Linked DNA regions of Marinoscillum sp. 108. Each later gene encodes a partner of the first gene's protein in a complex. Links are inferred from orthologs where the notes say so. Each region holds a gene or a part of one and is shown on either strand. Other genes may lie near its edges. The genes, in order: metK and groL.

Region 1 (15,311 bases):
CTATCTGAATTTTGCTGATGAGCCAGTCTTACCAACGATCCAGATAAGTTTCAGGGTAGTCATAAACATCATGTCATTATCTTTTGAATTACCTCTTATTCCCTCACCAGTATCATCCCTTCCGCCACCTAAGTCAACCGATGAATAGTACTCAACCCCATCAGACATGGTGCTGCTAGCAATCTTCACACCACTCCTATCAATACCGCTCCATGCTGCCACGGGCTCCGCACTTCTGTCAGACATGATTCTGGCAAGTGGGTCATCAAATTGATCAAAAGGAACGTAATTCGTACTCACATCATCAACATAATCTGTAAACAAATACCTGTACCCTAACTCCAATCCTACATCAAATGGGCCAGGTAGCCTGAAAGTGGCCCCTATAGCCAAAGGAATTGAAAGCTGGAACGGACTGTACTTCTTAACGTCACTTCCATCCAGAAATTGTCCTTCAGTACCCAATTTCCTTAATTTCACCCATTCACCTGCACTGGGGGCCACTTCCGTGCCTCCGGTAGTATAATCCATATCTGGAACCAGCCCCTTAGGCTCATGATGAAAGACTGCCCCGCCCACGAAAAGGTATACATTGAATGGTGGTCTTATATTTGGGCCGCCATAGTTTGGAAGAAGGAAAATTTCGAAGCCCATATGAAACTCCTTAATGTCATTTCGGAAGCTTAGGTTTCTCAAATATCTGGGATAGGCCTGCGTCTCGGCCGGATCTGAAGAGATATCGTCTCCTTTGAGTCTTCCATAGTTAAAACCTGCTCTTACAGCGGCATAAGGTGAAAACTTATACCCTACGTTCACTCCGAAACCAGGCTGAGTAAAGGAGATATCAGTACTGGCTGCCTTATTGACAGGAGCAAGATCTCCGTAATAATTCAGTGCATTGACATTACCAGAAAGGAAGCTGTAGGGTCGGAATTTCCCCCCAACTGAGCCCCCATGGTACCTGGAGATGGATTTATTCTTGTTTTTTCTCTTGCGGTATTTGTTTCTCCTTTGCGCCTCCGCGTCTATTGTCGAAAACAGAAACAGGAGAACTAAGCCGAGAGATAGTAAAATTTTGCCTTTCATTAGTCTTTTAGTAAGAGAACCCAAATTTAAAGATAATATTCCAAGTGGATTACATCTAGAAATATTAAGTTAATTTCTCTTATCCAAGCCCCAGGTTAACTTATTTCTTAAAGTATCTAGAAAAGAACTCCCCTCAACTTTAATTAACCGAGAGGTAAAAGGTGCCTTTTTGATCCTGAATTCTATTTGATCATCGATGGACTCAGACCGGGAATCGAGGGAAACCTGATAGGACTGGTTGCTGGACTCTACCCGAAAGATCAGCTCACTGTCTTCGGAAATAATCAGAGGTCTTACATTCAAGTTGTGAGGGCTGACGGGTGTAATGATGAAATTGCTGGTGTTGGGCATGATGACCGGGCCACCACAGCTAAGAGAGTATCCCGTAGAGCCCGTTGGTGTGGCAATCATCAGCCCATCGGCCCAATAGGTATTGAGAAATTCTCCATCCAAATAGCATTTAACCACAATCATGGATGAAGTATCCTTTCTTAAGATCGCAAATTCATTCAGCGCGTAATTCTTTCCGTTGAACAATGGCACGTTGGTTTCTAAAGCCAAAAGGGAGCGATCCTCATAAGTAAACTGACCAGCGAAATAAGCGGTGAGTGCATCGCGAATATTTTCTCGTGAAATAACCGCCAGAAATCCGAGTCTCCCCAAGTTAATACCCAGTATGGGAAGTTGGGAAGATCCAACATGGGTGAGTGTATCGAGCAAAGTTCCGTCACCACCCAAACTGAAAACAGCCTCGAACGTTTCCATATCCTTGCCAGGAACATAATGAGGGTAGTTCTTGAAAATTTCCTTAGACTCAGATATAGCAGACATTTCCGGGCTAACGAATATTTTTCGCCCATTTGACTCGATGATCTTTACTATATCGCGAACGTAACTGGCAGAATCCGGGGATATCCTGCGTCCGTGGATGGCAATTTTCCTCATGCCATCTATATTTTTAGGTACTTCATCAAAATATCAATGCGCTCTTTCTCCTCGTAGCTGGAGTCTCGCATATTGTAGGAATTCTCCACGAAAAAGCCATGCTGCTCCAATGAAGCCACAATATGGGTAATTTCTTCTTTATTGATTTTGAGGGTGAGGTTGAGCTCTCCTGGTTCTATGGAGTGCGGGCTGAGGTAACTGCTCAGAATCTTCGCTTCGTTAGATTCTATGATTCGGCTAATCTCCGCAAGGGAGTAATCATGCAACTTCAGACGTAAGCCGAGAATGGCACCGGGGGTATTCACTGAGGAGTTTTGAGCGAAGGCCTCCACCACATCTTCTATAGACACCACTCCCAGGTATTGATTGAGTTCGTCAATCACCGCCACTATCCTGAAGCCCTCCAACCCTGAAGTTTTGAGTACGTCATAATAGTGATTTCCAGCATGAACCATACACTGCTGGCCTACCAGAGGATAATCTCCCACTGCCGGATACCTCAATTCATCATTGAGCAGCAGCTCCTCATCAATCAATCCGAGAAAAAGACCACCTTCCACCACTGGCAACTCTGATAAGCGCAACTCATCCATCCACTGCTTGGCCTTGGATATCTCATCCTGAGGCTTCAGTGGTGGAATCATATAGTTTATCAGGTCTTTGGCAATCATACGGCCACTTCTTTCATCAAAAATGTTTCTAAAATCTCATTAAACTCCTCTGGACGCTCCATCATCGGTGCGTGACAGCACTTATCGATGAACCTCAAAGTAGTATTCGGAATCAATCGATCAAACTCATGGCCAACATAAGGCGGTGTAATGGTGTCATTCAGTCCCCATATCAACAAAGTGGGCACTTTTATGTTCGGAATATCATCCGCCATGTTGTGACGCTGAGCCGATTTGGCAATAGCCACAATCCGCAAGGCTTTGGGAATGCTTTTGGTCGTTTCAAACACCTCATCCACCAACTCTTTAGTAGCGGTCTTTGGGTCGTAAAAAGTATACGCCACCCGCTCCTGAATGTATTCGTAAGATCCTCTTTTCGGATAAGATCCTCCCATAGAGTTTTCAAACAAACCCGAACTCCCGGTAAGGATCAGTGAATTGACTTTCTCCTGGTTCTTCAGAGTAAAAATCAAACCAATGTGGCCCCCGAGTGAGTTTCCAATGATATTGAGACCGCTCAAGTTTTGTTTCTCCACGAAATCCTCCACAAACTTATTGAGGGTATCCAGCCCAGCCTCTCTGACTGGCATGGTATATATAGGAAGCAGGGGAATCATCACCCTGTAATTGGAAGAGAATCGCTGAACCACCCCATCCCAATTGCTCAGAGCCCCGAAAAGCCCATGCAGCAGCAGCAAGACTTCTCCTTCTCCTTCATCTATAAACCTAAAACCGTCTTGTTCTTTAATATGCATCTTGTATAAATAAACAAAAGAATTTACAAAAAGGTATAAACTGCCTTCCCTTTCTCACCAATATTTTTCAATGAATCAATCATGTCCTCCATAAAAGGAAGCACTTTCGAAATCCACTCAAAGGTTTTCGGGCCAATGCTCTCTATATACGGAAAAATAAGCGATCCGTCTGACTGTCCGGATGGGAGGTGCACCCCTATGGAATCAAATACCCAAAAGAAAACACTCACAATAAAAGCCCATTTGAAGATTCCGGCCAGTGCTCCCAATAGGTTGTCGAGGAATCCCATAAAAGTAAGATCCACAGCCTTCTTTATGACTTTAGCAGCCAGATTGATCAACAGCACGGCTACCAAAAATAAAGCCACAAAAACGCCCACAGTCAGCAATTGATAATAATCACTTGAATCAAAAAAACGATTGGCCACAGGTATGGTAAGTTCAATCGCCACAAACAAACCGACAAAAAAGGCAACAAAAGAGAATATCTCAATAATAAAGCCCTTCATGTAGCCTTTAATGCCACCGATAATGAACACCACCAGAAAAAAAATGTCTAGATAATTCACTGTTTAACTCAATAACTTCTTTGTCAACATTGACACTGTCTTTCCATCAGCCACTCCGGCAAACTTTTTAGTAGCCACTCCCATCACCTTGCCCATGTCCTGAGGACCGGAAGCTCCCACCTGGGTGATGATCTCTTTAAGCGCTTGCTCCAATTCTTCTTCGGTCATTTGCTTAGGCAAAAACTCTTCTATTACTGCCAGTTCACTCTCTTCTTTAGCCGCAAGGTCCTCTCTGTTTTGCTCACGATAAATGGCCAATGAGTCCTTTCGTTGTTTAGCAGCCTTGGTCAGCAGTTTCAGCTCCACCTCCTCAGACATTTCGTCACCGCCTCCTTTTTCCGATTCGGCCAAAAGAATAAGCGCCTTGATAGCACGGAGAGGGGTTAGTCTTGCCTTGTCCTTATTCAACATGGCCTGCTTTATTTCGGCTTCTATTTTCGTTTTTAAACTCATAATCTATTTTTTATAAACAAATTTGCTACGGATTCAGTGTAACAACTATGACCAAACTTAGCGTAAACATCAACAAAATTGCAACCCTTCGCAACGCTCGGGGGGGTAATAATCCTGACGTAATACAGGTAGCTCTTGACTGTGAGCGTTTTGGCGCTCAGGGCATCACCGTGCACCCGCGACCAGACGAGCGACACATCCGATACGATGACGTCATGCAGCTGGCCAAGGTTGTGAAAACGGAATTTAACATAGAAGGATACCCGGATGCCAGGTATATGGAAATTATCGAAAAAGTGCGCCCGGCTCAGGCCACGCTGGTGCCGGACGGTCCCGATGTACTTACTTCCAATGCCGGGTGGGATACCATTCAGCATCAAAAGCAGCTTACTGATATGATCAGCACCATCAAAGGGTGGGGAGTGCGTACATCTGTCTTTGTGGATCCGGACATTAAAATGGTGGAAGGTGCCAAGGCAATAGGTGCCGATAGAATAGAACTTTATACCGAACCTTATGCTTCGGGATTTGCCGAAGATAAAGCCGGGGCCATCGCCGATTATGTAATGGCAGCTCAGACAGCTCAGAAACTTGGCCTGGGTTTGAATGCCGGGCATGATCTGGATTTGAACAATCTCAAATTCTTAAAAACAAACATTCCCTTCCTGGATGAAGTCTCTATTGGGCATGCGCTCGTCTGTGATGCTTTATACTATGGATTAGAAAACACCATTCAGATGTATCTCCGACAGATACAATGAGTTAAGAATAGACTATGAAATTAAACTACAGAAAGCTGGGATCCGGATCCCCGCTCTTTATTTTACATGGAGTATTTGGCTCCTCTGACAACTGGCAAACACTAGGGAAGGAGTTTGCCGAATACTACACCGTCTACCTGATCGACCAAAGAAACCATGGAAACTCTCCGCACAGCAGCGAGATGAGTTACGAGGCAATGGTATCTGACCTGCAGAAACTCATGGACAACGAAGGGCTCAATACCATCGATATTTTAGGGCATTCTATGGGTGGGAAAACAGCTATGAATTTTGCTGTGACCTTTCCCGAGCGGATTGAAAAATTGATTGTAGTGGACATTGCACCAATCTATTACCCCCCGCATCACCAGCAAATATTCGAAGGCTTTCATTCTATCGATCTCCAACGCATTGAAAGTCGCAAGGAAGCCGATCAGCAGATGGCCAAGAAAGTAAAAGAGTTCGGGGTAAGGCAGTTCATCCTGAAAAACCTCACCAGAAACGAGGAGAATCAATTTGCCTGGAAAATCAACCTGCAGGCCATAGAACAAAACATAGAAACGTTAGGCAGCGGCCTTACTGAGGGACAAACCTTCGATAAAAAAACCCTCTTTATCGGAGGATCCAAGAGTGACTACATTCAGCAAAAAGATCATCAGACGATCCAGAATCATTTTCCTCAGGCACGTATACGGATGGTCGAGGGTGCCGGACATTGGGTACACGCCGAAAAGCCAGAGGAACTGAAAACACTGGTATTAGCATTTCTTCAACAATAAAAATATTCATGCAAAAAGGCTCCGTTTTTCTTATCCCCACATACCTCTCAGATCACCATGAGGCTTCATTTTTGGCTCCATTGGTGCTGGACGTGATCAAAAACACCGACTACTTCCTGGTAGAGAATGTGCGGACAGCCCGCAGGTTTATCAGCAGTCTGAAACTTGGTTTGGACATCAGCACTTTAGAATTTGAGGTACTGGATAAGAAATCAACCCCTGCCGAAATCAGCCAATATATGGCTCCTGTCATAGCAGGAAAAGACGTTGGCGTGATCTCTGAAGCCGGGCTTCCCGGGCTGGCCGATCCAGGTCAACTAGCGGTGACTTTTGCTCATCGAAATGGCCTGCGGGTCATTCCACTTCCGGGCGCCTCATCCATTCAAACAGCGGTGACCAGCTCAGGATTCAGCGGTCAGCAGTTCACTTTTCATGGCTATTTGCCGATTCAAAAGGCTGAGCGGCTGAAAGCCATTAAAAATCTGGAACAGCAGCTGACCTCCACCGGGTACACACAGGTATTTATGGAGACACCCTTTCGTAACATGAGCCTGATATCCGATCTCGTAGACACCCTTTCTCACCATGTCAATTTGAACATTGCTGCAGATATATTTGGACAGCATGAATTTATCAAAACACAAACCATTGCGGCCTGGAGAAAACAGAAAAAAGATTTGCACAAAATACCGTCTGTGTTCAGCATTGGTCATTTCTCCTAAAACCTTCTGATAATTCGCTGAAAATCCTAAATTTGCTCCCTTTTAAGAAAATAGATTTATGTCATACCTATTTACCTCTGAGTCCGTGTCTGAAGGGCACCCGGACAAAATTGCTGATCAGATTTCTGATGCGCTAGTCGATCATTTTTTGGCTTTTGACCCGCAATCCAAAGTAGCCTGCGAAACGCTGGTAACTACCGGACAGGTAGTGCTGGCCGGGGAGGTAAAATCCAAAACCTATCTGGATGTACAGCAGCTTGCGCGGGATGTCATCAGGAAAATAGGCTATACCAAGTCTGAATACATGTTTGAAGCCAACTCATGTGGTATTCTATCTTCCATCCATGAGCAGTCTCCGGACATCAATCAGGGGGTAGACAGACAGGACCCCAAGCTACAAGGTGCAGGCGATCAGGGCATGATGTTTGGCTATGCCACTGATGAGACAGAGAATTATATGCCTTTGGCTCTGGACATTTCTCATCGCATTCTGAGGGAGCTTGCGGCACTGAGAAGAGCCAACGACGAAATCACCTACCTGCGTCCGGATGCAAAGTCGCAGGTGACTATCGAATATTCTGACGACAATCAGCCAGTGAAAATAGTGGCTATAGTGGTTTCTACACAGCACGACGATTTTGATGAAGAGTCCAAAATGCTGGAGAAAATCAAAAAAGACATTATCAGCATTCTTATCCCGAGGGTGAAAGCCCAGCTCAGCCCGGAATTGCAGAAACTATTTACTGATGACATCAAATACCACATCAATCCTACCGGGAAATTCGTAATCGGCGGTCCTCACGGTGATGCAGGCCTCACAGGCCGTAAAATCATCGTGGATACTTATGGTGGAAAGGGCGCACATGGAGGAGGAGCCTTCTCAGGCAAAGACCCCTCTAAAGTAGACAGATCTGCTGCCTATGCTACCCGACACATCGCCAAAAACCTGGTAGCGGCGGGAGTATGTAAAGAAGTATTGGTGCAGGTTTCATATGCCATAGGCGTTGTGGAGCCTATGGGTATTTTCATTGATACCTACGGCACCTCCAATGTGAGTCTTACGGACGGAGAGATTGCCAGAAAAGTAGAAGAGATCTTTGATATGACGCCATATGGAATAGAGACCCGACTGAAACTTAGAACCCCCATGTATCTGGATGCTGCGGCATATGGACATATGGGAAGAAAGTCTGAGACGGTGACACGAAGTTTCACCAATGGTGAGGGCGAAACCAAGTCCATGACTTTTGAAACTTTTACCTGGGAAAAACTAGACTATATAGATAAGGTGAAGGCAGCATTTGCTCTATAAAGACTTTACTAAAGCGCTTTAAATAATTCAAAGGTGACCAATGGTCGCCTTTTTTTTGTTTCAGAATGTCCCTTTTCTACAATGGTGGCATTGTAAGGTTAAACAATTCAAAAACCGAACCCTATGAGAACCGTTTTATTCATTGCCTCCCTATTTCTGCTTTATGCGTGCACCGAGAGTGACACCCCTGTCCCCAACCAAACACCCGCCGAACAGGAAGTGGATACTACTTCCGAAAATGGCACCGAGGACCCTGAAACTGCCGATTACTCTATTCAGGGTGATTGGACTACCACCTCAGAGCAACACACATTCTGTCAGCTGCCCGAGAATCAATGCAGCGTGGAGAGCTATACCTCCATCAATGCATTTTGGATATCCCGAATGGAGTGTACCTCAGACTCCGTCTTTTTCTACAATGAAAATGCACCAGACAACCTCTATGGTAAGTATTCCTACGAAACGCTGGATTCGGTCACCTTCGCCATCGACTTAGGGCCCAACACTTTGATCTATGGTATTTTTCAAATCAATTGGTCTGATTCTGATCATCTCTCCCTCACCAATGAGTTTTACAACGAGGACTCCAGCTATTTTTTCTCCGATATTTACTTTCTCAACAGGGATCAATAAGCTCCTGACATGACCAGGGAAGAAGAATTAGCGTTGATAGAAGCCAGCAAAAAGGAGCCAGGAGCTTTCCGGCCCCTTTACCAAAAATACTATGGCCAAATCCTTGGGTACGTGGCAAAGAAAATAGGGAATACCACCCTGGCTGAAGAAATCACCTCAGATGTCTTCTTCAAAGCACTGACCAAAATTAACCTTTTCCGGCCCTCAGGGCATTCCATCTCTCCTTGGCTCTATAAAATAGCACTGAACGAAATCAGAATGCATTTTAGGAAAACTCAAAAAGAAAATTACCTATTTGACAGGAAGACCTTAGTAGAACCTCTTCATCTTTTTGAACTGCCTGGAGATCATGAAGTGCTTGAGCGGCTGGAAAAAATACTCCTCCAACAAAAGGAAAAAGACCTCACCCTGCTGGAACTCAGGTTTTATCAGGGTCTGAAATTTGAAGAAGTAGGGCAGGTACTCGGCATGAGCCATGAAAACGCTAAAAAGAGGACGTACAGGCTGCTGGAAAAACTAAGAACAGAACTAATGGAGAAGGCATGAGCAATGACAGGAAAATCATATGGAACCCTGAAGAACCGGTATTTATTTCCGATTCCTCCAAAGATTTCGACCGACTGGTTCGTCGGGCGCAGCAGCGAAAGTTTACTGTGAAGATCTGGCGCCAAGCATCCACCGCATCCATTATGGGAATAGGAGTACTCACCATAATCCTCTTTAATCTGCCTGAAACAGAGTCCCCAACTCCGAACATTCATACAGCACCTCTTTCGTCGGAGATCGGCCCTTTCTTGTCTCCCATAAGCATGGTGGAAATCCCCGCTAATTCCCAACGAATTTCTAAGACCGAGCTGGCGATTCCAGCAGCCAACGAGAAGCCTGAAAATGAGCTGGAAAGGAAGGAAGACAAAGAGACTTTCACACCTACTGAGTACACACGGGCATACCCTGCAGTGGGAATGGACAGTCTATATGCTTACTTCAACACAGGCATTCATGACCTCCTGAAGTCTGGTGAGTATCCCGTGACCAGCACCAAAACAACCGTTAATTTTATGATTGATCAAACTGGCCGGCCTGTTAAAATAAGCGTGAATGCCCTGGAACATACTCTATTGGAAGAAAAAATCATTGGTCTGGTGACTGGAATGCCCGAATGGGATCCTGCCACTGCCGATGGCGTGCCTATCGCTACCTGGTTTGCCATCCCTCTTGGCCTGGAATATCAGGTGGTATTGGATTCAGGCGAAGTTAAATAACCGGCTGACTGAATTTTTCACAGAATGATCTCTCAGTTTTTCCTGATTCATTAAATTTCCTTCATGGAAATATTTCTTCAGCCAGAAGCATGGATCGCTCTCCTCACCCTTACCTTTTTAGAAGTGGTGCTGGGCATTGACAACATCATTTTTATCTCGATCGTCACCAATAAGCTCCCCAGGGAAAAGCAAGGGAAGGCACGAACACTTGGATTGGCCCTGGCCCTGTTGTTTCGCATCGGGCTGCTTTTGGGAATCACCTGGATCATTACCTTTACAGAGCCCCTATTCTCTGTATTCAATACTGAGATCTCCGGAAGAGACCTCATTTTACTCGTCGGGGGACTCTTTTTACTCTTCAAAAGCACCCTGGAAATCCATCATAAAATGGAAGGCGAAGAAGACCATGAAAACCAACGAGCCGTGCGGTCCTTTCTGGGCACCATCGTTCAAATCATTCTGCTGGACATCATCTTTTCGTTTGACTCCATCCTCACTGCCATTGGGCTCACAGAGGAAATCCTTCTCATGATCATTGCTGTGGTTATCTCCATCGTCATTATGATGATCTTTTCTAAGAAAATCAGTGATTTCATAGGCCAGCATCCCACATTGGAGATATTGGCGTTATCATTTCTGATCCTCATAGGTTTTATGCTGATGATTGAGGCGCTCCATTACCACGTACCCAAAGGCTATATCTACTTTGCAGTATTCTTCTCTCTGGTAGTGGAAATGCTCAACATGAAGATGCGTAAGAAAAGAAACCCTGTAAAACTGAGAAAGCGAATAAGCGCTCCTAAAGAGTAATTTCTTCCATTCGCGCTTTGGCCCAACTGATCAATACTTCTATTTGAGCTTCAGTAAGTCTTCCCTCGGGATGAGTGATGTTATAAACGGCAAGTGGCATTTCGCCCTCTTCCACCATTTCTATCACCTCTTCCAGTTTGTGGTGCTTCCGCTTGGCAGAGTAAGTAGCCCATTCCGAAAAGTTCAGTTCATCTCTGCCCTCGTTAGTATCGTGAATGACCAGCCAAGATACAGGAGCCACACTGGCGTACCAGGGATATTTGGTTTCGTTGGAGTGGCAATCGTAACATGCAGCTTTCAGGATACCACTTACTTCGGGGTTCACCAGCACTTCGTTGTGAATGTCGCCGGGATTATCAGTGCTCACTGCTGGCTTCTCCCCAGGAAAGAACTGAATGATGATTAATCCAAGAAGCAGAAAGTAAGCGATACGTTTGATCCATTTTTTCATATAATTAAAATTACACCTTACAGTCTATTTTTCATTCAATCTCGTGAAGAAACTCTTCACAGCCCTCAAAATGATTAGATCATTCCATTCATGGCCCGAATACCAGCTGATTATCCTAAAAATGAAATCAGCACACCGGCAGCCACGGCCGAACCAATCACCCCTGAGATGTTGCTAGCCATCGCATATTGCAAAAGATGGTTGTTGGGGTCGTGTTTCAGGGCGATTTCGTTGGCCACACGTGAGGCCATGGGCACGGCACTGAGGCCGGTCGCTCCTATCAACGGATTGATTTTCTTTTTGGCAAAGAGGTTATAGACCTTCACGGCATAGATCCCTCCAGCGATGGAGATGGCAAACGCAATAAAGCCCCCAACGATGATCATGATGGTTTCCATATTTAGAAAAGCCTTAGCTGTCATAGTAGCTCCAACGGCCAGTCCCAAAAAGATGGTTGCAGCGTTCAGAATGGTATCAGAGGCAGCCTTATGTAGCCTGCCTGTGGAGACTCCTATCTCCTTCACCAGGTTGCCAAACATCAACAAACCAATCAACGGTACGGATGAGGGTACAAGCAGGGCCACGATGGTGCCTACGCCTATGGGAAAAAGTATTTTCAGGGTCTGAAGGTCCTTGATCGGGCGCCTGGATGGATACAGCTTATCCTGCTGTTTCATGTTGATGAGAAGTTCCTTCTTATTGGTCGTAAGCCGAACCACCAATGGAATGATTACCGGCACGAGCGCCATGTAGGAATAAGCAGCGATCGCTATGGGGCCGAGCAAATGCGGGGCCAGTTTGATGGTGGTATAAATCGCTGTGGGGCCATCTGCTCCACCAATGATACCCAGGGCAGCTGCTTCCTTCAGTGTAAAGCCGAATGCTACGGCCGAAATCAAAACAGTGAAAATCCCGATTTGGGCAGCAGCACCAAAAAAGGCCAATCGCAGATTGCGCAGCATGGGCCCAAAATCCGTGAGTGCTCCCACCCCAAGGAAAATGATCGGAGGCAAAAACCCGGTCTTTATGAGCGAATAATAAACAAAGTTCATTATGCCATGATCCCTGGCGATCTGATACAGGGTCAGGTTTTCATCAATTTTCTCCACCCCCATCTGACCTCCCGGGAAATTGGCGATCAGCATACCAAAGGCAATTGGGACCAGTAGCAAAGGCTCGTATTGCTTCTTGATGCCCAGATAAAGCAAAAACAAGGCGATGAAAATCATGAGTAAAATCTGAGGCTCGTCCACCATATTCTGGATGGCGGTCATCTGGTAAAGTTTCTCTAAAAGTTCCAATCCTAGTTCAGTTTAATCAACACATCATCATCATATACCTCGTCACCTTCATGTACCAGGATTTCCTGTACCACTCCGTCGGTATCTGACTTCACGGCGTTGGTTACCTTCATGGCCTCAATATAGCAGACTACATCTCCCTTTTTCACCGGGTCCCCCACTTTCAGGGGCTTTTCTCCGGCACTTTTCGTCATGAAGATCTTGCCCTCCAGCGGCGCAATAATTTCATGAGACGCCCCATTAGAAGCAGGCGAACCTGCTGAGGCGGTTGCTTTCTCCGGGGCACCATCCGCTGCACTGTAGCTGATGGACACTCTGAACTTTTGGCCATCCACCTCCACGTCCAGCGCCGTGGGTTTGGCTACCGCTGAAGCTCCTGTGCTGGTCGCGCTATCGGTCTTGCGCCTGGCCAGGTCTGTCTCAAAGTCGCTTTTGGCTTTACCGGACTTGTAAGCCTCGTACTGCTGTGGGTGCATGGCATACTCAAACAATTCTTCATCGTCCTGCCCGGTATCCCAGCCTTGTTCCTTCATTTTCTTACGGAAATCCTCCAACGCATCGGGCTGCAGGTCCTGCGGGTCTCCTTCGAAAAAAGACCGCTCCTGGGCCTTGGCCAGCTTCTTCAGCTCGGGCGCCAGCTCTCCGGGTACTCTTCCTGATTTTCCCAGGAGCATATCCCAGGTATTGTCGTCCAGGAGCGACCAGCGGTCCTTTCCTTTCTCCATCTGCATCACATTGACCAGTGCCGCATTTTTCACATATTGGCTATAGGGAGTCACCAGCGGAGGATAACCCATCTTGGGCCAGATTTCCTCCACCTCTTCAAACAGCTTAATGAGCAAATCATCCTGAGATAGAGGCGCCTGATTGTTTTTTTCCTTCCACTTATTGAGCCCTTTGAGGTTGTTTTCCAGATCTGACATGAGACTACCCATCATTCCTCCGGGCAAGCCCGGGCCGATGAGCAGAGCGTTCATGTGGCGATTTTTAGGGTTGATGTAATACCCCAAAAAATCGTCGATAAACTCCTGAGTAAGTGATCGTGCCTGCATGTAGGCCTTCATGTTAATATCCGGGAGGCTAAAGCCCGCATCTCGGAGCACCTCATGTACCGTCAGCAGATCGGCATGGCCCGTACCAAATGAAAGGGGTTCCATCCCAACGTCTATAAAGTCTGCACCGGCTCTGGCCGCCTCCAGAGAAGACGCCACCGAGAATCCGGGCCCGGAGTGCCCGTGATAGGTCACGGGGATGTCCTTATTAAGTGCTTTGATGCCAGCAACCAACTTACCCATGGAAGCTGGACGGCCTATTCCGGCCATGTCTTTGATACAAATTTCTTCGGCACCCATTTCCATTAGCTCCTCCGCCATTTTGATGTAATAATCGACGGTATGAAGCTTGGAATGCGTGATGCACAGGGCCGTCTGGGCAATCATTCCACCCTCCTTGGCATAGTCGATGGAGAGCTTAAGGTTTCGGGTATCATTGAGCCCATCAAATGACCGGGAGATATCCGTACCCTGTAGTTTTTTCAGTTTAAACATTAGCCTGCGCACATCTCTGGGGACAGGATACATGCGTAGCCCATTGAGTCCACGCTCCAGCATGTGCGTCTGTATTCCTGCATCATTGAAAGGTTGCGTCCAGTCCCTAACTGACTTGTTCGGGTTTTCGCCATACAGGAGGTTGATCTGCTCAAATCCGCCCCCATTGGTTTCCACCCGACGAAAACAGCCGATCTCCACGATGGGCTCTGCCACCCTGACCAGCTGATCTACCCTGGGAACATACTTACCGGACGATTGCCACATGTCTCTGTAGACAAGACCGAGTCCAATTTCCTTTGCCATGATCTATTAATTTAACTTTTCTATACGGGTCACCTGTCCCTTGCCTTCTGTGAAAATATTGACCGCCGCAGTAATGGCCGCCACCTGAGCTTTTTCCAGTGAGTCATCTGCCGGCGCGGGAGCCAGCCTGTTCACCACCCGAATCAGCAGGTTGCCGGTGATGACCACCAGAAGCAAAACCACAAAAACGGTGATCATGCCGATGCCCAGAAGAGAAAATGCTGTAGAGAGATCCGAATTCATCATCAGTCTAAATTGTATCGTAACCAAACTTAGTGAATACTTACTGGACTTACCATGAATCAAAGTTCTATTGCCTGCCCTACTCTTAAAATAACCTGCCTCATAAGGGTAGGTGACATTGATCAGGGATTAACACATCCAAGGTAGGAAGAGCGAAAACGTGCCTACGGTTTTCCCCTTTCATGCGCATGAAAAAAAATTTCGTGCCTATGAAATCCCGCACTTATGCTTATGAAAATAATTTTTAAGCGCGTCGGTTGGTCTTGTGACCAACAAAAATGATGAAGATAGGCTGCAGAATGACTCGAAAATTCCAGTTTCTTGAGAGATGCCTGCCCCAAATCTGAGGGGTCATCGGATCACGATACTTGCTTGTTGGAGGCAACTCCAACAAGGGTAAGAGGAATCATTTGATAGTCTGGAAAATTTCTACACCAATGAGTATTATGTTTTGACCTGGGAACCTTGAAAAATCACCGTAAGTTGTGAAACAAAAGGCCAACTCTGAATTACAAGTTTTGCATCTATATAACTTAATAAAGGCTTCCTTTCGTCCATAAGCTGTTTCATATTGAAAGGAATGTATTCCTGTCTTAGGATAAGTTTGCTCAAGTAAACCAAATTTATTCGCAAATTTTCTAAGCTCAAACAAAGTGTATTCGGAAGTATTTGGAAATTTCAAATCGATAGTTCCTACCTCCATTA
Region 2 (15,257 bases), 2.0 Mb from region 1 along the record:
AAGACCGGTGTGCAGTACATCATCGGCCCCTATGATGATTATGCCCTGGCAAGAGCTGTGGAGCTGAAGGAGTCCTCGGGTGGATCCATCACTGTGTTAAATGTAGGAGAAGCCGAAACCGAGCCTACCTTACGCAAGGCTTTGGCCATTGGTGCGGATGATGCCATCAGGATCAATGCTTTCCCAAGAGATGCTTTTTTCGTAGCAAAAGAGATTGCCAAGGCTGCTCAGCAAGGTGAATATGATCTGATATTGATGGGACGTGAGTCGATCGATTTCAACGGAGGTCAGGTACATAGTATGGTAGGTGAACTGATGGGGTTACCCTCAGTATCTCCCGTGATGGTACTGGACATAGAAGGTAATACAGCAAAAATTCAGCGGGAAATAGAAGGAGGTAAAGAATTTATGGAGCTGGATCTGCCTTTCGTGGCAGGTTGTCAGGAGCCAATAGCCGAATGGAAAATCCCCAACATGCGAGGCATTATGTCGGCTCGTTCCAAGCCTTTGAATGTGGTGGAGCCATCTACCGATGATAAAGCCACAGAAGTAGAGGTGTTTGAGCTACCACCAGCGAAAAGCGGGGTAAAACTCATTGATCCGGATCATCTGGACGAACTGGTTAATCTATTGAAGAACGAAGCAAAAGTATTGTAAGATGTCAGCATTAGTATTTGTAGAAATAGAAGAAGGAGCAGTAAAGAAATCCTCCCTGGAGGCGGTGAGTTATGCTGCGCAGGTAGATGGATCTGCCGTGGCTATCGTATTTGGCGCGTTAAGTGATGATGAAGCCTCAAAAATAGGAGCGGCCGGTGCTTCGAAAATATTGCATGCCAGCGATGAGAAGTTGGCCACACCCAATATCATGGCATATGCTTCGGCCATAGCAGAGGCAATGGAAAAGGAAAGTAGTTCCCTGTTGGTATTGGCTAAGTCATCTCTTGGTGACCCTGTGTCGGCCCGAGTGGCCATCAAAACCGGAGCATCATTGGCCACCAATGTGGTGGATCTTCCGGATACATCTGGCGGGTTCAAGGTGAAGTGTAGTATATACACAGGAAAAGCTTTTGCAATGACCACACTAAGTGGTGATAAGAAAATACTCGGTCTTAAAAAGAACGCTATTGCTATCAAAGAGGATGGAGGATCTGCTAGTGTAGAAACCTTTTCACCTACTTTGAACGATGCGGACTTCAAGGTGAAGGTGACCAGCAGGGAAAAGGCGACGGGTGAGATATTGCTACCAGAAGCAGATCTGGTGGTGTCTGGTGGCCGTGGATTGAAAGGCCCCGAGAATTGGGGAATGATAGAGGAGTTGGCCAAAACGATAGGAGCGGCTACTGGCTGTAGTAAACCTGTTTCAGACATGGATTGGCGACCACACCACGAACATGTGGGCCAGACAGGTGTAAAGGTGAGTCCATCTCTTTATATTGCTGTAGGAATTTCCGGAGCCATTCAGCATTTGGCAGGTGTCAATTCCTCCAAGTACATATTGGTCATCAATAAAGATGCAGAGGCACCTTTCTTCAAAGCCGCTGATTACGGTGTGGTGGGAGATGCATTCGAGGTAATACCAAAACTAACAGAAGCGATCAAGGCACAGCAAGGTTAATGGCAGATAAAATCAAATTAGAAATACTAGGACTCTCATCGAGTCAATCACAATCTGGATCATTTGCATTGGTACTGGGTGAGGTAGGCGGAAACCGTCGCCTCCCCATTATCATAGGGATGTTTGAAGCCCAAGCGATTGCCATCGAGATAGAGGAGATCACTCCCAACAGGCCCATGACGCATGACTTATTTAAGTCGTTCGCATTTAATCTGGGGTATGATATCAAGGAGATTTATATTTCCGATCTGAAAGAGGGGGTCTTTTTCGCCAAAATCATTTGTGAGTCAGGGGGAAATCAATTTGAAATAGACGCCCGACCATCTGATGCTATCGCGATTGGTCTGAGATTTAAAGTAGATATATACACCCATGAGTCCATCCTGACTGAAGCTGGTATTGTACTTACAGACGAAGAGGAAGAAATCACTGAGGTGAAACGTAAGTCTACCGGCTCAGGCAAGCCGGAGCCTGTTTCCAAAAAATTGGAGGACTTACCATCGGATCAACTCAACAGTATGCTGGATGAGGCATTGGCTCAGGAAGACTATGAGCGTGCAGCCAAGATTCGGGATGAAATCAATAAACGAAACTAACTCACCGCAGGATTTTGATGGATGTTCTAAGGGCTGCATTTGGGCTGATATTTTTGGTAGGTGTAGCCTATCTTTTCTCACTTAAGCGAAAATCTGTAGACTGGAGGCTCGTGCTTACCGGTATCGCGCTGCAAGTGATATTTGGTCTGCTGATTACACAGATAGATTTTGTTCGGCAGGCGTTCAATTGGATCAGCCGTCAGTTTGTGGTGTTGCTGAGCTTCTCAGGGGACGGGGCATCCTTTCTGTTTGGCAGCCTGATGGACACGGAGAACATGGGCTTTATTTTTGCCCTCCAGGTACTTCCCACGGTTATTTTCTTCTCTACTGTGACCTCAGGTCTGTATTACCTCGGCGTGCTTCAGTGGATTGTGAAGGGCATTGCCTGGATCATGACCCGAACAATGAAGCTTTCAGGAGCAGAATCCCTTTCAGCAGCGGCTAATATTTTCCTTGGACAAACCGAAGCACCATTGCTGGTGCGGCCGTTTGTTCCTAAAATGACGAATTCAGAACTGATGTGCCTGATGACAGGGGGTATGGCTACCATTGCAGGTGGTGTGCTGGCCGGTTATGTGGCCTTTTTGGGAGGCGGAGACCCTGTGGCCCAGGAACGATTTGCTGCGTATCTGCTCAGCGCTTCTATTATGAACGCTCCAGCAGCAATCGTGATGTCCAAGATCATGTTGCCAGAACTCAATCGAGATCAGATCAATACGGATTTGACAGTATCCTCAGATACTATGGGGGTGAATCTGGTGGATGCTTTGGCCAGAGGTGCAGCCGAGGGCTTGAAGCTGGCCCTAAATATTGGTGCTATGCTGTTGGCCTTTATTGCCCTGATTGCAGCAATCAACTATATACTGATGGCGCTTGGTGATGTCACAGGCCTGAATGCCGTGATCGTTTCCAGCACCAATGGTAGTTTTGATGGTTTTTCATTAGAGTATATCCTTGGTCAGTTCTTCAGGATTTTTGCCTTTGTCATCGGTGTGGACTGGAATGAGTCTCTGCAGGTGGGTAGCCTTTTGGGTCAAAAAGTAGTGGTAAACGAGTTTGTAGCCTACCTGGGACTGTCAGAGTTTGTAGCTGAGGGAGCTCTTAATGAGAAGTCTATCGTAATAGCGACTTACGCCCTTTGTGGATTTGCCAATTTCAGCTCCATTGCCATCCAGATTGGTGGTATTGGTGGGATGGCTCCAACACAGCAGGGTAATATTTCAAAATTGGGACTCAGGGCTTTATTTGCGGCCACCCTTGCTACAATGATGACCGCCTCCATTGCCGGAGCACTAATGGTCTAGCTATCTATCTTCTTAAGTAGCGAGTTCATCATGAGCCCTGCAGCTGCAGGATTGGTAGCCAATGGGATGTCATGTACATCACATATCCTCATAAGCATTTGCACATCGGGTTCGTGTGGGTGTTTGCCCATGGGGTCTCTAAAGAAAATGACCATGTCGAGTTTCTTCTCAGCCGCCTCAGCTGCGATCTGAGCATCACCACCCAGTGGGCCTGATAAATAACGATGTACTTTGAGCCCGGCTTTTTCTACGTGCGACCCTGTGGTTCCTGTGGAGACCAGTTCTACCTTTTCTAACCAGTCCTTGTATTTGAGCAGAAATGCTACCATTTCAGCTTTTTTGCCATCGTGGGCGATAATTGCGATTTTCATGGGGGCAAAATAAAAAATGGCAGCCAATTAATTGACTGCCATTCGTGATTAAATCATTTTCATTTTAAGCCTCCACTTTCATTGGGTACTTTTTATTAGGCTGTGGTTCTCCCTCCAGAATCTCCTTGCTGGCATATTCTCTGAACTTATCAAAGTTCCTGTTGAATTTGAGTGCCAGCTCGTTCGCCTTTTTGTAGAAAGCTTCGTCGTTTTTCCAGGTCTCTCGAGGACTCAGAATCTCATTCGGTACATTCGGACACGTCAGGGGCATCTCCGCACCAAAGATAGAGTGTGTTCGGTACCCCACATTTTCCAACACACCAGAAAGGGCAGCGGAAATCATAGCGCGTGTGTACTTGAGTTTGATTCTGGATCCTACACCGTAAGGGCCACCTGTCCATCCGGTATTAATGAGCCAAACTTTCACTTCGTTTTCCTCCATTTTCTTACCCAGCATTTCTGCATAAGCAGTAGGGTGCAGGGGCATGAACGGCGCTCCAAAACATGCTGAGAACACTGGTACTGGCTCGGTGATGCCCGCTTCAGTGCCTGCTACCTTGGAGGTGTATCCGGAGATGAAGTGATACATCGCCTGACCTTTGGATAACCTCTGAATAGGAGGGATTACCCCATAGGCGTCACAGGTAAGAAAGAATATGTTCTTCGGTAACCCTCCAACGGATGGCTTAGCGATGTTTTTGATGCTTTCGATCGGGTAGGATACACGAGTGTTTTCCGTTACCTCTGTGTTGCTATAGTCTACCGTGCGGGTATTTGGAATGAATCGAGTGTTTTCCAAAATGGCACCATATTGAATGGCGTTGAAAATATCCGGTTCGTTCTCCTCGCTAAGGTTGATCACTTTGGCATAGCATCCACCTTCGAAATTGAATATGTTATTGTTGGTCCATCCGTGCTCATCATCACCGATCAATAGGCGCTCCGGATCTGCTGAAAGGGTGGTTTTCCCTGTTCCGGAAAGTCCGAAATAAATGGCCGTATCGTGTTTTTCAACTCCCATATTAGCAGAACAGTGCATGGGTAGCACGTGATCTTCGGTGGGTAGCAGGAAGTTAAGCACTGAGAAAATGCCTTTTTTGATTTCCCCGGAATAAGCGGTACCTCCTATAAGGATGATCCGCTTGGTCATGTTGATAATGGCGAAATTTCCCTGTCTGACGCCATCTGTTTTTGGATCCGCTTCAAATTCAGGACAGCAGATTACCGTGAAATTGGGATCGAAATCCTGCAGTTTGTAGTCCGGAGGGGTGATGAACATGTTGTAGCAGAAGAGGTTGTGCCACGCAAGCGTGTTCACTACTCTCAACTTCAGCCTGTGCGTTTTGTCCGCTCCGGCATAGGCGTCACGCACATAGACTTTTTTGTCTTCCAGAAACTTCAGCATCTTGGCGTGGATTTTATCGAAGTTCTCCGGACTCACAGGTCTGTTGATGTCACCCCACCATACTTTGTCCTGCGTTTTTGCATCTTCCACGATAAAGCGATCCTGAGGTGATCTTCCAGTATATTTTCCGGTATCGCACATCAGGGCGCCAGTATCTGTAAGGTGTCCCTCACCATTTCTGACTGAATCTTCAATCAGTTCTGCGGCATTGAGGTTCCAGAATGCTTCTTTCACCTTGAGAATCCCGGCGGCCTCCAGTCCTACTTTCTGAGATTTTAATCCTTTTTCGTTCATTGTTTTCGGGGGTTTAGCCTTTGAATAACAAATCAAAGGTCAATATATAGGTTGTTTATAAGTCTGATATTGGTCAGTATGTGAGGTGTTTTTTGTTGTTTGCAATCGTTTGCAATACAAATTTAAGCCGGATGCGTCAAAAAGAGAAACTTTAGGGGTGATATGGTTTAGGAAGTTTTGAAATGCCTTGGTCTAGATATATTTCATTATTATTGTTGGTTGCGTAAAGTGCGTATTTAAATAAACATTAACCTACTTTATTTTTTTGATCAATGAGTTCTGAAAGCACGTTTTTTGGCCACCCCAGGGGACTAGCCACCCTGTTTTTTACGGAAATGTGGGAAAGGTTTAGCTATTATGGTATGCGGGCCATTCTTATCCTTTTTATGACCACAGAAACGGCCCAGCAGGGGCTGGGTTTGGATGTGGAGACTTCTGCGGCAGTTTATGGTTTGTATACTGCGGCAGTTTACCTCCTCTCTCTACCCGGTGGATGGCTGGCTGATAATGTTTTCGGCCAACAAAAATCTATTTGGTACGGTGGTATTCTAATCATGGTTGGTCACTTGATTCTGGCCATACCCGGTTCGCAGGAGATTTTCTTTATCGGCCTGGGCTTTGTGGCGATGGGTACGGGTTTCCTCAAGCCAAACATAAGCTCCATTGTGGGGGATCTCTATGGCGATGACAAAGGAGCGAAGCGTGATGCTGGATTTTCAATTTTCTATATGGGCATCAATCTGGGGTCTCTTTTGGGGCAAACGGTCGTGAGCTTTTTAGGAGAGAAGGTAGACTGGCATATGGGTTTTGGAGCTGCAGCGGTTGGGATGTTTCTCGGACTGATCCAGTATAAACTCACCCTGGGTACCCTCAAGGGCATAGGCATGAAGCCCGAGAAGAAAGTGAAGCTACCGGGAGAGAAAAGTGGAGCCACGTTCACCTATGCGCTGACAGCAGGTGCTATATTGTTAATATTCGTAATGCAATATTTGGGTATTGTGGACGTGACCACCGCGCGTGGGATAGCAGAGAGTGTGGGAGTCCTCATAGTGGTCGTGACCCTGGCTTATTTTGCCAATATATTTATCTCAGGAGGGCTGGATATGGCAGAGCGCAAGCAGGTTTTTGTGATCTTTCTCTTGTTTATTGGTGCTTCGGTATTTTGGGCGGGCTTTGAGCAGGCTGGATCCACCCTCAATCTGTTTGCCAGAGATTACACTGACCGGATGATTTTTGGGTATGAACTACCCGCAGGTATTCTTCAGAATTTTAATCCTTTTTTCATTATTATACTTTCTCCTGTGTTTGGAGCGATCTGGATTCGGCTGGCAGCCAAGCAAATGAATCCAAGTACCCCGATCAAGTTTGGTTTTGGACTGATCATGATGGCAGTGGGCTTCTTGGTTATGTATTTCGCCGCTGTAATCGTGGTGCAAGGTACCAAAGCAGGCATGGGCTGGTTGATCGTGACTTACCTTTTTCATACTACAGGCGAGTTGACCTTGAGTCCTGTTGGTTTGAGTGCCACCACTAAGCTGGCTCCTCGAAAATATTATAGCCAGATGATGGGTATATGGTTTGTAGCCACGGCCCTCGGTAACCTTATTGCGGGACTTTTTGCCGGTGGATTTGACCCTAATGACGCCTCTCAGGTGCCGGGACTGTTCATGTCAGTAGTCCTCCTGGGAGTGGGTAGTGGTATCATGTTCCTGATCTTCTCCGGATTTATGAGAAGGTGGATGGGCAATGTGAGGTAATAGCCAATAGTCCGATACACATGAAAAGCCGCTCGTAGCTACAGCTACGAGCGGCTTTTTTATTTTGAAAACTTGACACCAATTGAAAACTCGATTCCCTCCAGGAGGATGGCCGTGTCTTCAAGATCGATAGCCTTGGTTTGAATGCCTGAAGCAGTGGTGCCGCCCGTGTAAGAGCCCGAGAGGTGAGAAGATGCTGCCCCTTTGAGGTATTGAGATTCTGCAGTGATGGAGAAGTTGTCATTCACTTTGAATTCGAATTCAATACCCGCCATCCAGCCAAGTCCCAGCTGGTCTTCGAGTTTAAAATCTGAGTTGAGCACTTCCCAGCCTTCATAATCTCTAAATGCCCGATCCATATTTCCTTCATTGATTCGGGTGTTGATATTCCACCAACCAAAACCACCACCGAGCAGTTTGATTTGCATAGGTCCCAATGGAATTTTAAAGAAGAGTTCCATAGGGACCAGCAGGGCATAATGCGGCCCTGTGAGAGGTTTTTCGTATTCGAATGGGAGTTTTTCCATGGCTAGGCCGGGGATGCTATAGAGGGTGGCTCCGGTCTCCACCCCAATCTTGTTGCCAAGGCCGATGCCTCGTACAGAAAAAGGGCTCACCGGGGCTGAGAGATAGCCGTTTTTGGGTATGAGGTAAGAGAAGGAGACGCCTTGCCCAAAAGACATGTAGCCGAAAAAAATGATTATTGCCAGAATGAATAGTCGCTTCATAAGAGATGAGTTATCTGGTGAAGATATGTTTATTGCGACTGGTCTAAAAAGTGAGGAGCAAAAAAAAGCCCGATTGCTCGGGCTCTTTTGTTCTTAATGAGGAAATGGGATTACATCATTCCACCCATTCCGCCCATGCCACCTGGCATTCCGCCTGGCATTCCACCACCAGCAGCTTCTTCTTCTGGATGATCAGCTACCACACACTCTGTAGTCAATAGGAGTGCAGCGATAGACGCAGCGTTCTCCAAAGCCAAACGAGTTACTTTGGTAGGGTCAATGATACCAGCTTTGAACATGTTCACATATTCACCTGTAGCAGCATTGAAGCCGTAATCGTCTTTGCCTTCTTTCACGGCATTCACTACCACAGAAGCTTCTCCGCCAGCGTTGTTCACGATGGTTCTAAGCGGCGCCTGAATGGCATTGTATATGATTTTCACACCAGTAGTCTGGTCGATATTCTCCAATTCAAGACCTTCGATGGCTTTAAGCGCTCTGATGAGGGCCACACCACCTCCAGCTACGATACCTTCCTGTACGGCGGCTCTGGTAGCGTGAAGAGCATCGTCCACACGGTCTTTTTTCTCCTTCATCTCTACTTCAGTAGCAGCTCCTATGTAGAGGATGGCTACACCACCAGAAAGCTTAGCAAGTCTTTCCTGTAGTTTTTCCTTGTCGTAATCAGAAGTAGTGTTTTCGATTTGAGATTTGATCTGGTTGACTCTCGCAGCGATATCTTCTGTTTTACCAGCACCATTTACGATGATGGTGTTGTCCTTATCGATGCTGATTTTCTCTGCGGTACCCAGGTAATCCAAAGTAGCATTTTCCAGCTTGTAACCTCTCTCTTCTGAGATGAGAGTACCACCTGTCAGCACTGCGATATCCTCAAGCATTGCTTTTCTTCTGTCACCGAAACCTGGAGCTTTTACAGCAGCAATTTTCAATGAACCACGGATTTTGTTGACCACCAAAGTAGCAAGGGCTTCGCCTTCCACATCTTCGGCAATGATCAACAAAGGTCTTCCTGTCTGAGCAGTTGCCTCAAGGATAGGAAGGAGTTCTTTCATGCTGGAAACTTTCTTATCATAGATAAGGATGTATGGGTTTTCCAACTCAGCTTCCATCTTCTCTGTGTTGGTCACAAAGTAAGGAGAAAGGTAACCTCTGTCAAACTGCATACCTTCTACAGTTTTTACTTCAGTCTCTGTTCCTTTGGCTTCCTCTACAGTGATCACACCATCTTTACCCACTTTTTCCATGGCGTCAGCGATCATTTTACCGATCTCAGCGTCGTTATTGGCGGATACTGAAGCCACTTGAGAAATCTCCTCTGAAGTGCTGATGTCCTTAGACTGAGCTCTCAGGTTTTCGATTACTTTAGCCACCGCTTTGTCAATTCCTCTTTTGAGGTCCATTGGGTTAGCACCAGCGGCTACGTTTTTGATACCATGTCCAAATATAGCCTGAGTCAATACCGTAGCAGTAGTAGTACCGTCACCAGCATCATCTGCGGTTTTTGAAGCTACTTCCTTTACCAATTGAGCACCCATGTTTTCGATTGGGTTTTTCAGCTCAATTTCTTTGGCAACCGACACACCATCTTTAGTGACTGTAGGGGCGCCAAATTTTTTGTCAAGAATTACATTTCGGCCCTTTGGTCCAAGGGTTACTTTTACTGCATCGGCAAGGATGTCAACACCTCTCTTGATGCTATCTCTCGCTTCTGTGTTGAAGAAAATATCTTTAGCCATAATTGTATATGATTTGATTTTTTAGATTGTGATAAATGAATTTTATTATACGATACCGTAGATATCGCTTTCTTTCATGATCAAATACTCTTTACCGTCAATGGAGATTTCCGTACCAGAGTATTTACCATACAAAACCTGGTCACCTACTTTTACATTGATAGGCTCGTCTTTCTTACCAGTACCAATCGCTACGATTTCACCTCTTTGAGGCTTCTCTTTTGCCGTGTCAGGAATGATGATCCCTGATGCAGTTTTTTCTTCTGCGGCCGCTGGCTCCACAAGAACCCTATCGGCTAGTGGTTTGAAATTAACTTTTGACATGTGTGTGAATTTTATGGTTTAGTCAATTAATGAAAAAATATTGCTGATAGGCCAAGTAGCATTTTACATGCCAATCGTATAAAAAGGTATGATAAGGCAGTAAATGGCAGATAAATACTGACAAAATATCAGAGTAATTTTTTCAATGTCAGGCTGTCTGTCAGTTTGCCATTTAGAATTTTCATGTTTAAATTCTTGGAGATAAAAATTGATAGACATATGGGAAATTTGAATCATGATTGGCTGACAGAAGGTATGATCGATTACGAGTATAAAAAGTATGTTCTGTTGGCTTATTTAAAGGACATCAAGCAGCATTTTGACTCTGCAGAATTGTTTCCGTTTTTATCGGACCTTATTATGCACTATAAGAACCTGTTGAATGTAAAATCAAATAAGGAACTTATCTACGAGCATTTTCCTAAGTCCATCTCTCGTGCCGACTTCAAAAAGCTGAAGTTTACTTATCACCGAATGATACAAGATGATGAGATGATGCAGGAAATTGAGGACATCATTGGATTTGCACTACCCAAGCTGGAGGGGAGTATCAATGAAGGGAAGGAGCTGTATGACCTGGTAGAGGATAATCTGGAGGTAAGTGCAGTGGGGCTTACGCCGATTTATGCCAAAGAGGGCTATGTACTGGTGAATCAGGATGCGAAACGAGATGTGTCTGTATTTCGATACCAGGTATCAGTTTTCGAAAATGCTGACGAAAAGTACCGTGGCATTAGCACTACTTTTCTGACCAATGATTTCAGGGATATTTCCAGGACTTATGAGCAGATCAAGATGGATCTTGTTCGTAGGTTTAGAGAGCTACCTAACCCGGCGACTTTTTTGGTGGTGAGCAAATTAAAATTTCCATTGCCACAGACCATATTGCCTGTGGCTAAGAGGATGCTCGTAAGAAAGATAGAGGAGATTAATTAACAGAATCTTCTTCAAGACCAAGGTCTCCTGAAGGCTGCTCTATTGACTGGATGTTCTGAGTAGGAAGCACTGACTCCTGGGCACTTTCAATGTTAGGAGAAGTGAGTGTCTGGGTGTTATCTTCCACAAAGAAATTGGTGGAAAGTGTGAGCACAAGCATGGCTATAGCCAAACCCCAGGTAAGTTTTTCCAGGATATCACCCGTTTTCTTCACACCCATGATCTGCTGTGTGCCAGCCCCGCCAAATTGGCTAGAAAGTCCACCCCCTTTAGGGTTTTGGGCCAAAACAACAAGAATCAACAAAAATGCTACAAGGATGATAATGCTAATGATAAGGGCGTACATTCTAAATCTATTGGTTTATTTTCTTGATAATGTCCGCAAAGTAAGTTGTTTTTTCAGGAAATCGCACTATGAGGGCCTCATATATTTGAACGGCACGATCCTTTTTGCCTTGCTGCAAATAGATTTCGGCGAGATACTCCGAAGCAATCTCAGGATGCAATTCTGTACTGGCGCCAGAAAGGTCTACCTGAGCGTTGGCAGCTGATTTGCTGGCCGGCGAAATGGACGGGTTGCTTTTAATGAAATTGGTGATGATATCGTCCTGATTTACCCTTTTGGGCTCACCCTTGTCGTCCTTTTTATTGCCCTCTTCTGACTTCTTCTTGTCCTTTTTCTGAGCTTTCTTTTTTGGTGTATCGGCAGACTTCTTCTTACTCTCGGGCTTTTGCTTAGTGGTTGTTGGCTTGGTTTTGCCAGCGGCTTTGGCCGTTTTGGCTGGTTTTTTGGCTACTTTTTTGGACTCAGCTTTAGTCTTTTTAGGTTCCAAAGGTTCATTCTCTTCGGTAATCCTTGATACCCTGGCCGAACGAGATTCGGATGGTTTCCTTACGATATCGCGAGGCTTCTCTTCTTCCGGATCCGTATCTGGTTGGGGTTCGTCAGCTTTTTCGGCAATTGGTTCTTCTTTCTGTTGTGACTCCACCGCTTCTGCCACTTCTGGTTCTGCCTCTGCTTTTGGTTCCTCAGGAGTATCAGCTTCAAGGGACTCTTCTTTGGAAGAAGGAGCAGGTTCAGGTGTTACCTCTTTTGTTTCCTCAGGTTCAGGGGCCGCAGTGGTCTTTTGCGTAGCTTTTTTGACCGCATTGTCCACAGCCTCTTCTTCGGCCAGTTCATTTTCTATTTTGTTGAACCTGGCCCTGTTGATTTTTAACTCCTCCAAATCACGATAAAGCTCATCAATGATGTGATCTAAATCAGAAGATTTGCTCGTTTCTGGCACTGAAGGCTCTGGAGCAGGTGCCTCATCCTGGATAATGGGCTTCGGTTGAGGTTTTGGTTTGGGAGGTTCTTCTTTGGCGATCTGCTTACTTTGGGCAGTGGTGATTCTGTTGGTTTTGATGGTGTCGGTTAGGTCACGCTCTCTGTCTGCTTCGTGAGACTCATGCACCGTCAGTGGACTCAGGAAAATTAATTCATCATTGATATATCGCTTCAGTAATGCACGATCGGTAGCATATACGGCAGCCGAGGAGATGTTCGCGCCGGCATTTTTAGACTTCAGGATTTTACTGCCTTTTGCTAAGAGAGTCCTTGCACCCTGGAAGTAGGGATAATCATTTACAAGTGCTTCTAACTGTCCCAGAGATTCCGTGTCCAGATTGGAAGGCGTCCTCAAATACTCAACGAATTTCTGTTTGTTCACAGGAATTTATGTTTCGGTGAAAATCTAAATTAAGAAAAATTACCAATTTGCCACAGAGGCATTGAATATATCGAGGATTATTTGGTCAAATATCTCCTCTACAAGGATTTGCTCTTCGGATGAAATGTCCTGAGAGTTGTCAAAATCTTTGAAAAAGGAGAATTTTCGCTCAAAATCAAACTCGTCATCCTGCGTATTGATATAGCTGGCAAAGACAGTGATGGTGATTCTTGACATGCTGGCAAAGTCAGCCTGATCGTTGTTTCCAGAAGCGGTGGCCGATACAGGTGTAATGGTATAATCAGCGATATAACCATCTATTTGCAGATCACCATTGTCATCCACCAGAGACAAGCTGGTATTCTGCTGATAGTAATCCTTGATGCTTTCGGTGAAAAGGACACTCATGTTGGAAGGACCAAGAGTGGCGTTATTGAAAAAGGTTTGAATGGAGATGGTTTTCACAGTAGGAGAGATAGAAGCTCCTGTGAAACTATACACCCCACAACCGGAGAGAATAACAAGTGAACCAAGCAGGGCACTAAATGCTATCAATCTCATATTGCTTGATTTTTCTATAAAGCGTTCTTTCAGAAATCCCCAGATCTTTGGCTGCATACTTTCTTTTATTATTGTTCTTTTTCAATGCCATAATGATCATTTCCTTCTCCTTCTTTTCAAGGGAAAGAGAATCACCATCGTCGGTTTCATGTGTGATGTCTTCTATGTCATATTCGTCCTCAACAATCCGGTCACGGGTGTTTTGCTCCCTGGTAGACTCCAGCATGATCGGCTTGATAGGTGGGTGATCATAGTCTTCATTGCGTTCGGGTCTGTTATAGGCCTCCACATCATTGAACAAACGCTCATGTTGGGACAAAATTTCACTTCGGGAGCCGTCCTCAGACAAAATCTCATGGATCAGCGATTTCATCTCGGACATGTCTTTTTTCATATCGAAAAGAACTTTGTAGAGTAGATCACGCTCTGAGAAGTTCTCTGAATTCTCCGTTTTCCCAATAAGGGCAGGGAGGTAGGAGGTGGTTTTAGGAAGGTATTTCAGAAGTGTGTCAGCATCAATTTCACGTTCCATCTCTAGCACGCTCATTTGTTCCACCAGGTTTTTAAGCTGACGTATATTGCCGGGAAATCTGAACTTCAGGAGCATTTCCTGCGCACCTTCAGTGAGGTAGGCAGGTTTGGTTCTGTAGGTCTCGGAAAAATCCGAGGCAAACTTCCTGAAAAGTAAAAGGACATCCTCACCACGTTCTCTGAGAGCTGGTACCTGTATAGGTACCGTATTGAGGCGGTAGTAGAGGTCTTCTCTGAACTTATTTTTCTCAATGGCGGCATTCAGGTCCACATTGGTCGCGGCGATCACCCGCACGTCTGTCTTCAAAACCTTGGATGAACCTACTTTGATAAACTCACCATTTTCCAGGACCCTGAGTAACCTCGCTTGGGTACTTACCGGCAGTTCCCCGATTTCATCCAGGAAGATGGTGCCCCCATTGGTGACTTCAAAATATCCTTTTCTGGATTCGTGCGCCCCTGTAAAAGCTCCTTTTTCATGGCCGAAAAGTTCCGAGTCGATGGTTCCTTCAGGAATGGCTCCGCAGTTGATGGCAATAAACTGTCCATGCTTGCGATGAGAAAGACTGTGAATGATCTTGGAAAAGGACTCTTTGCCCGCACCACTTTCTCCGGAGATCAGCACACTCATGTCAGTAGGCGCTACCTGCATGGCTATTCTGATAGCATTGTTGAGTTTTGGCGAGTTACCAATGATCTCAAAACGCTGCTTGACAGCCTGTACTTCCGAACTTGTTTTGTAATCCATTATGCTATCACCTCCCCGAATAGTGTAGCTGCAGTGCAGTCATACACTTTCACCTGAACGTATTCGCCTTTTTTAGCTCCATTGTTTTTGAAAATGACCACCTTGTTGGCAGTGTTTCTGCCTTGCAGATCGTCATTAGATCTCTTGCTAAACCCTTCAACCAACACCATGAAAGTTTTCCCGATATCTCGCTGGTTTCTGGCCAGCGAGAGCCCGCGCTGGGTGTCTATGACTTCCTGAAGCCTTCTTTTTTTGACTTCCAATGGAATGTCATCTTTGTATTTTTTGGCCGCTAGTGTTCCTGGTCGCTCAGAGTAGAAAAACATGTACGAGAAGTCGTACTGCACATACTCCATGAGAGAAAGTGAGTCCTGGTGCTCGGCCTCTGTTTCGGTACAAAATCCGGTGATCATGTCAGAGCTGATGCCACAATCATCTCCAAGGATCTCACGAATCGCATCCACTCGGTTGATGTACCATTCCCGATCGTAGGTTCTGTTCATAAGTTCCAGTACCCGTGAGTTGCCGCTCTGTGCCGGTAGGTGAATGTACTTGCAGATGTTCTCATAGCGCTTCATTGTATGAAGCACCTCGTCGGTGATGTCTTTGGGGTGCGATGTG

What was found.
Region 2: the proteins of metK (region 1) and groL are in contact, whole or in part, in a cryo-EM structure (PDB 8P4O), measured with the Escherichia coli proteins. The link is inferred for Marinoscillum sp. 108 from one-to-one orthologs.

What each region holds. Positions count from the first base shown.
Region 1 is NZ_LR734808.1:3,182,288-3,197,598, reverse strand. The notes cover bases 5,978-8,926. They hold metK (methionine adenosyltransferase), read left to right. Parts: upstream 5,978-6,799; coding sequence 6,800-8,053; downstream 8,054-8,926. Other genes in these bases: GV030_RS12865 (RNA polymerase sigma factor), read left to right, coding at 8,696-8,926; GV030_RS12870 (hypothetical protein), read left to right, coding at 8,177-8,686; GV030_RS12880 (SAM-dependent methyltransferase), read left to right, coding at 6,028-6,741; GV030_RS12885 (alpha/beta fold hydrolase), read left to right, coding at 5,978-6,019. In the rest of the region: GV030_RS12920 (DUF6089 family protein), read right to left, coding at 1-1,086; GV030_RS12915 (NAD kinase), read right to left, coding at 1,156-2,031; GV030_RS12910 (cbs domain containing protein), read right to left, coding at 2,037-2,675; GV030_RS12905 (alpha/beta fold hydrolase), read right to left, coding at 2,699-3,457; GV030_RS12900 (CvpA family protein), read right to left, coding at 3,481-4,026; GV030_RS12895 (GatB/YqeY domain-containing protein), read right to left, coding at 4,030-4,479; GV030_RS12890 (pyridoxine 5'-phosphate synthase), read left to right, coding at 4,527-5,240; more of GV030_RS12885, read left to right, coding at 5,255-5,977; more of GV030_RS12865, read left to right, coding at 8,927-9,232; GV030_RS12860 (hypothetical protein), read left to right, coding at 9,229-9,948; GV030_RS12855 (TerC family protein), read left to right, coding at 10,012-10,758; GV030_RS12850 (heme-binding domain-containing protein), read right to left, coding at 10,748-11,209; GV030_RS12845 (sodium ion-translocating decarboxylase subunit beta), read right to left, coding at 11,320-12,510; GV030_RS12840 (biotin/lipoyl-containing protein), read right to left, coding at 12,513-14,363; GV030_RS12835 (hypothetical protein), read right to left, coding at 14,370-14,609; GV030_RS12830 (hypothetical protein), read right to left, coding at 15,013-15,311. UniProt on the Escherichia coli protein: Catalyzes the formation of S-adenosylmethionine (AdoMet) from methionine and ATP.
Region 2 is NZ_LR734808.1:1,214,110-1,229,366, reverse strand. Bases 7,505-10,399 are described here. They hold groL (chaperonin GroEL), read right to left. Parts: upstream 9,828-10,399; coding sequence 8,181-9,827; downstream 7,505-8,180. Other genes in these bases: GV030_RS04995 (hypothetical protein), read left to right, coding at 10,371-10,399; groES (co-chaperone GroES), read right to left, coding at 9,873-10,151; GV030_RS05010 (hypothetical protein), read right to left, coding at 7,505-8,070. In the rest of the region: GV030_RS05045 (electron transfer flavoprotein subunit beta/FixA family protein), read left to right, coding at 1-657; GV030_RS05040 (electron transfer flavoprotein subunit alpha/FixB family protein), read left to right, coding at 659-1,615; GV030_RS05035 (bifunctional nuclease family protein), read left to right, coding at 1,615-2,211; GV030_RS05030 (NupC/NupG family nucleoside CNT transporter), read left to right, coding at 2,229-3,515; GV030_RS05025 (methylglyoxal synthase), read right to left, coding at 3,512-3,886; pckA (phosphoenolpyruvate carboxykinase (ATP)), read right to left, coding at 3,951-5,585; GV030_RS05015 (peptide MFS transporter), read left to right, coding at 5,858-7,342; more of GV030_RS05010, read right to left, coding at 7,402-7,504; more of GV030_RS04995, read left to right, coding at 10,400-11,087; preprotein translocase subunit SecG, read right to left, coding at 11,080-11,433; GV030_RS04985 (hypothetical protein), read right to left, coding at 11,441-12,796; LPS assembly lipoprotein LptE, read right to left, coding at 12,836-13,357; GV030_RS04975 (sigma-54-dependent Fis family transcriptional regulator), read right to left, coding at 13,338-14,636; tRNA (N6-isopentenyl adenosine(37)-C2)-methylthiotransferase MiaB, read right to left, coding at 14,636-15,257.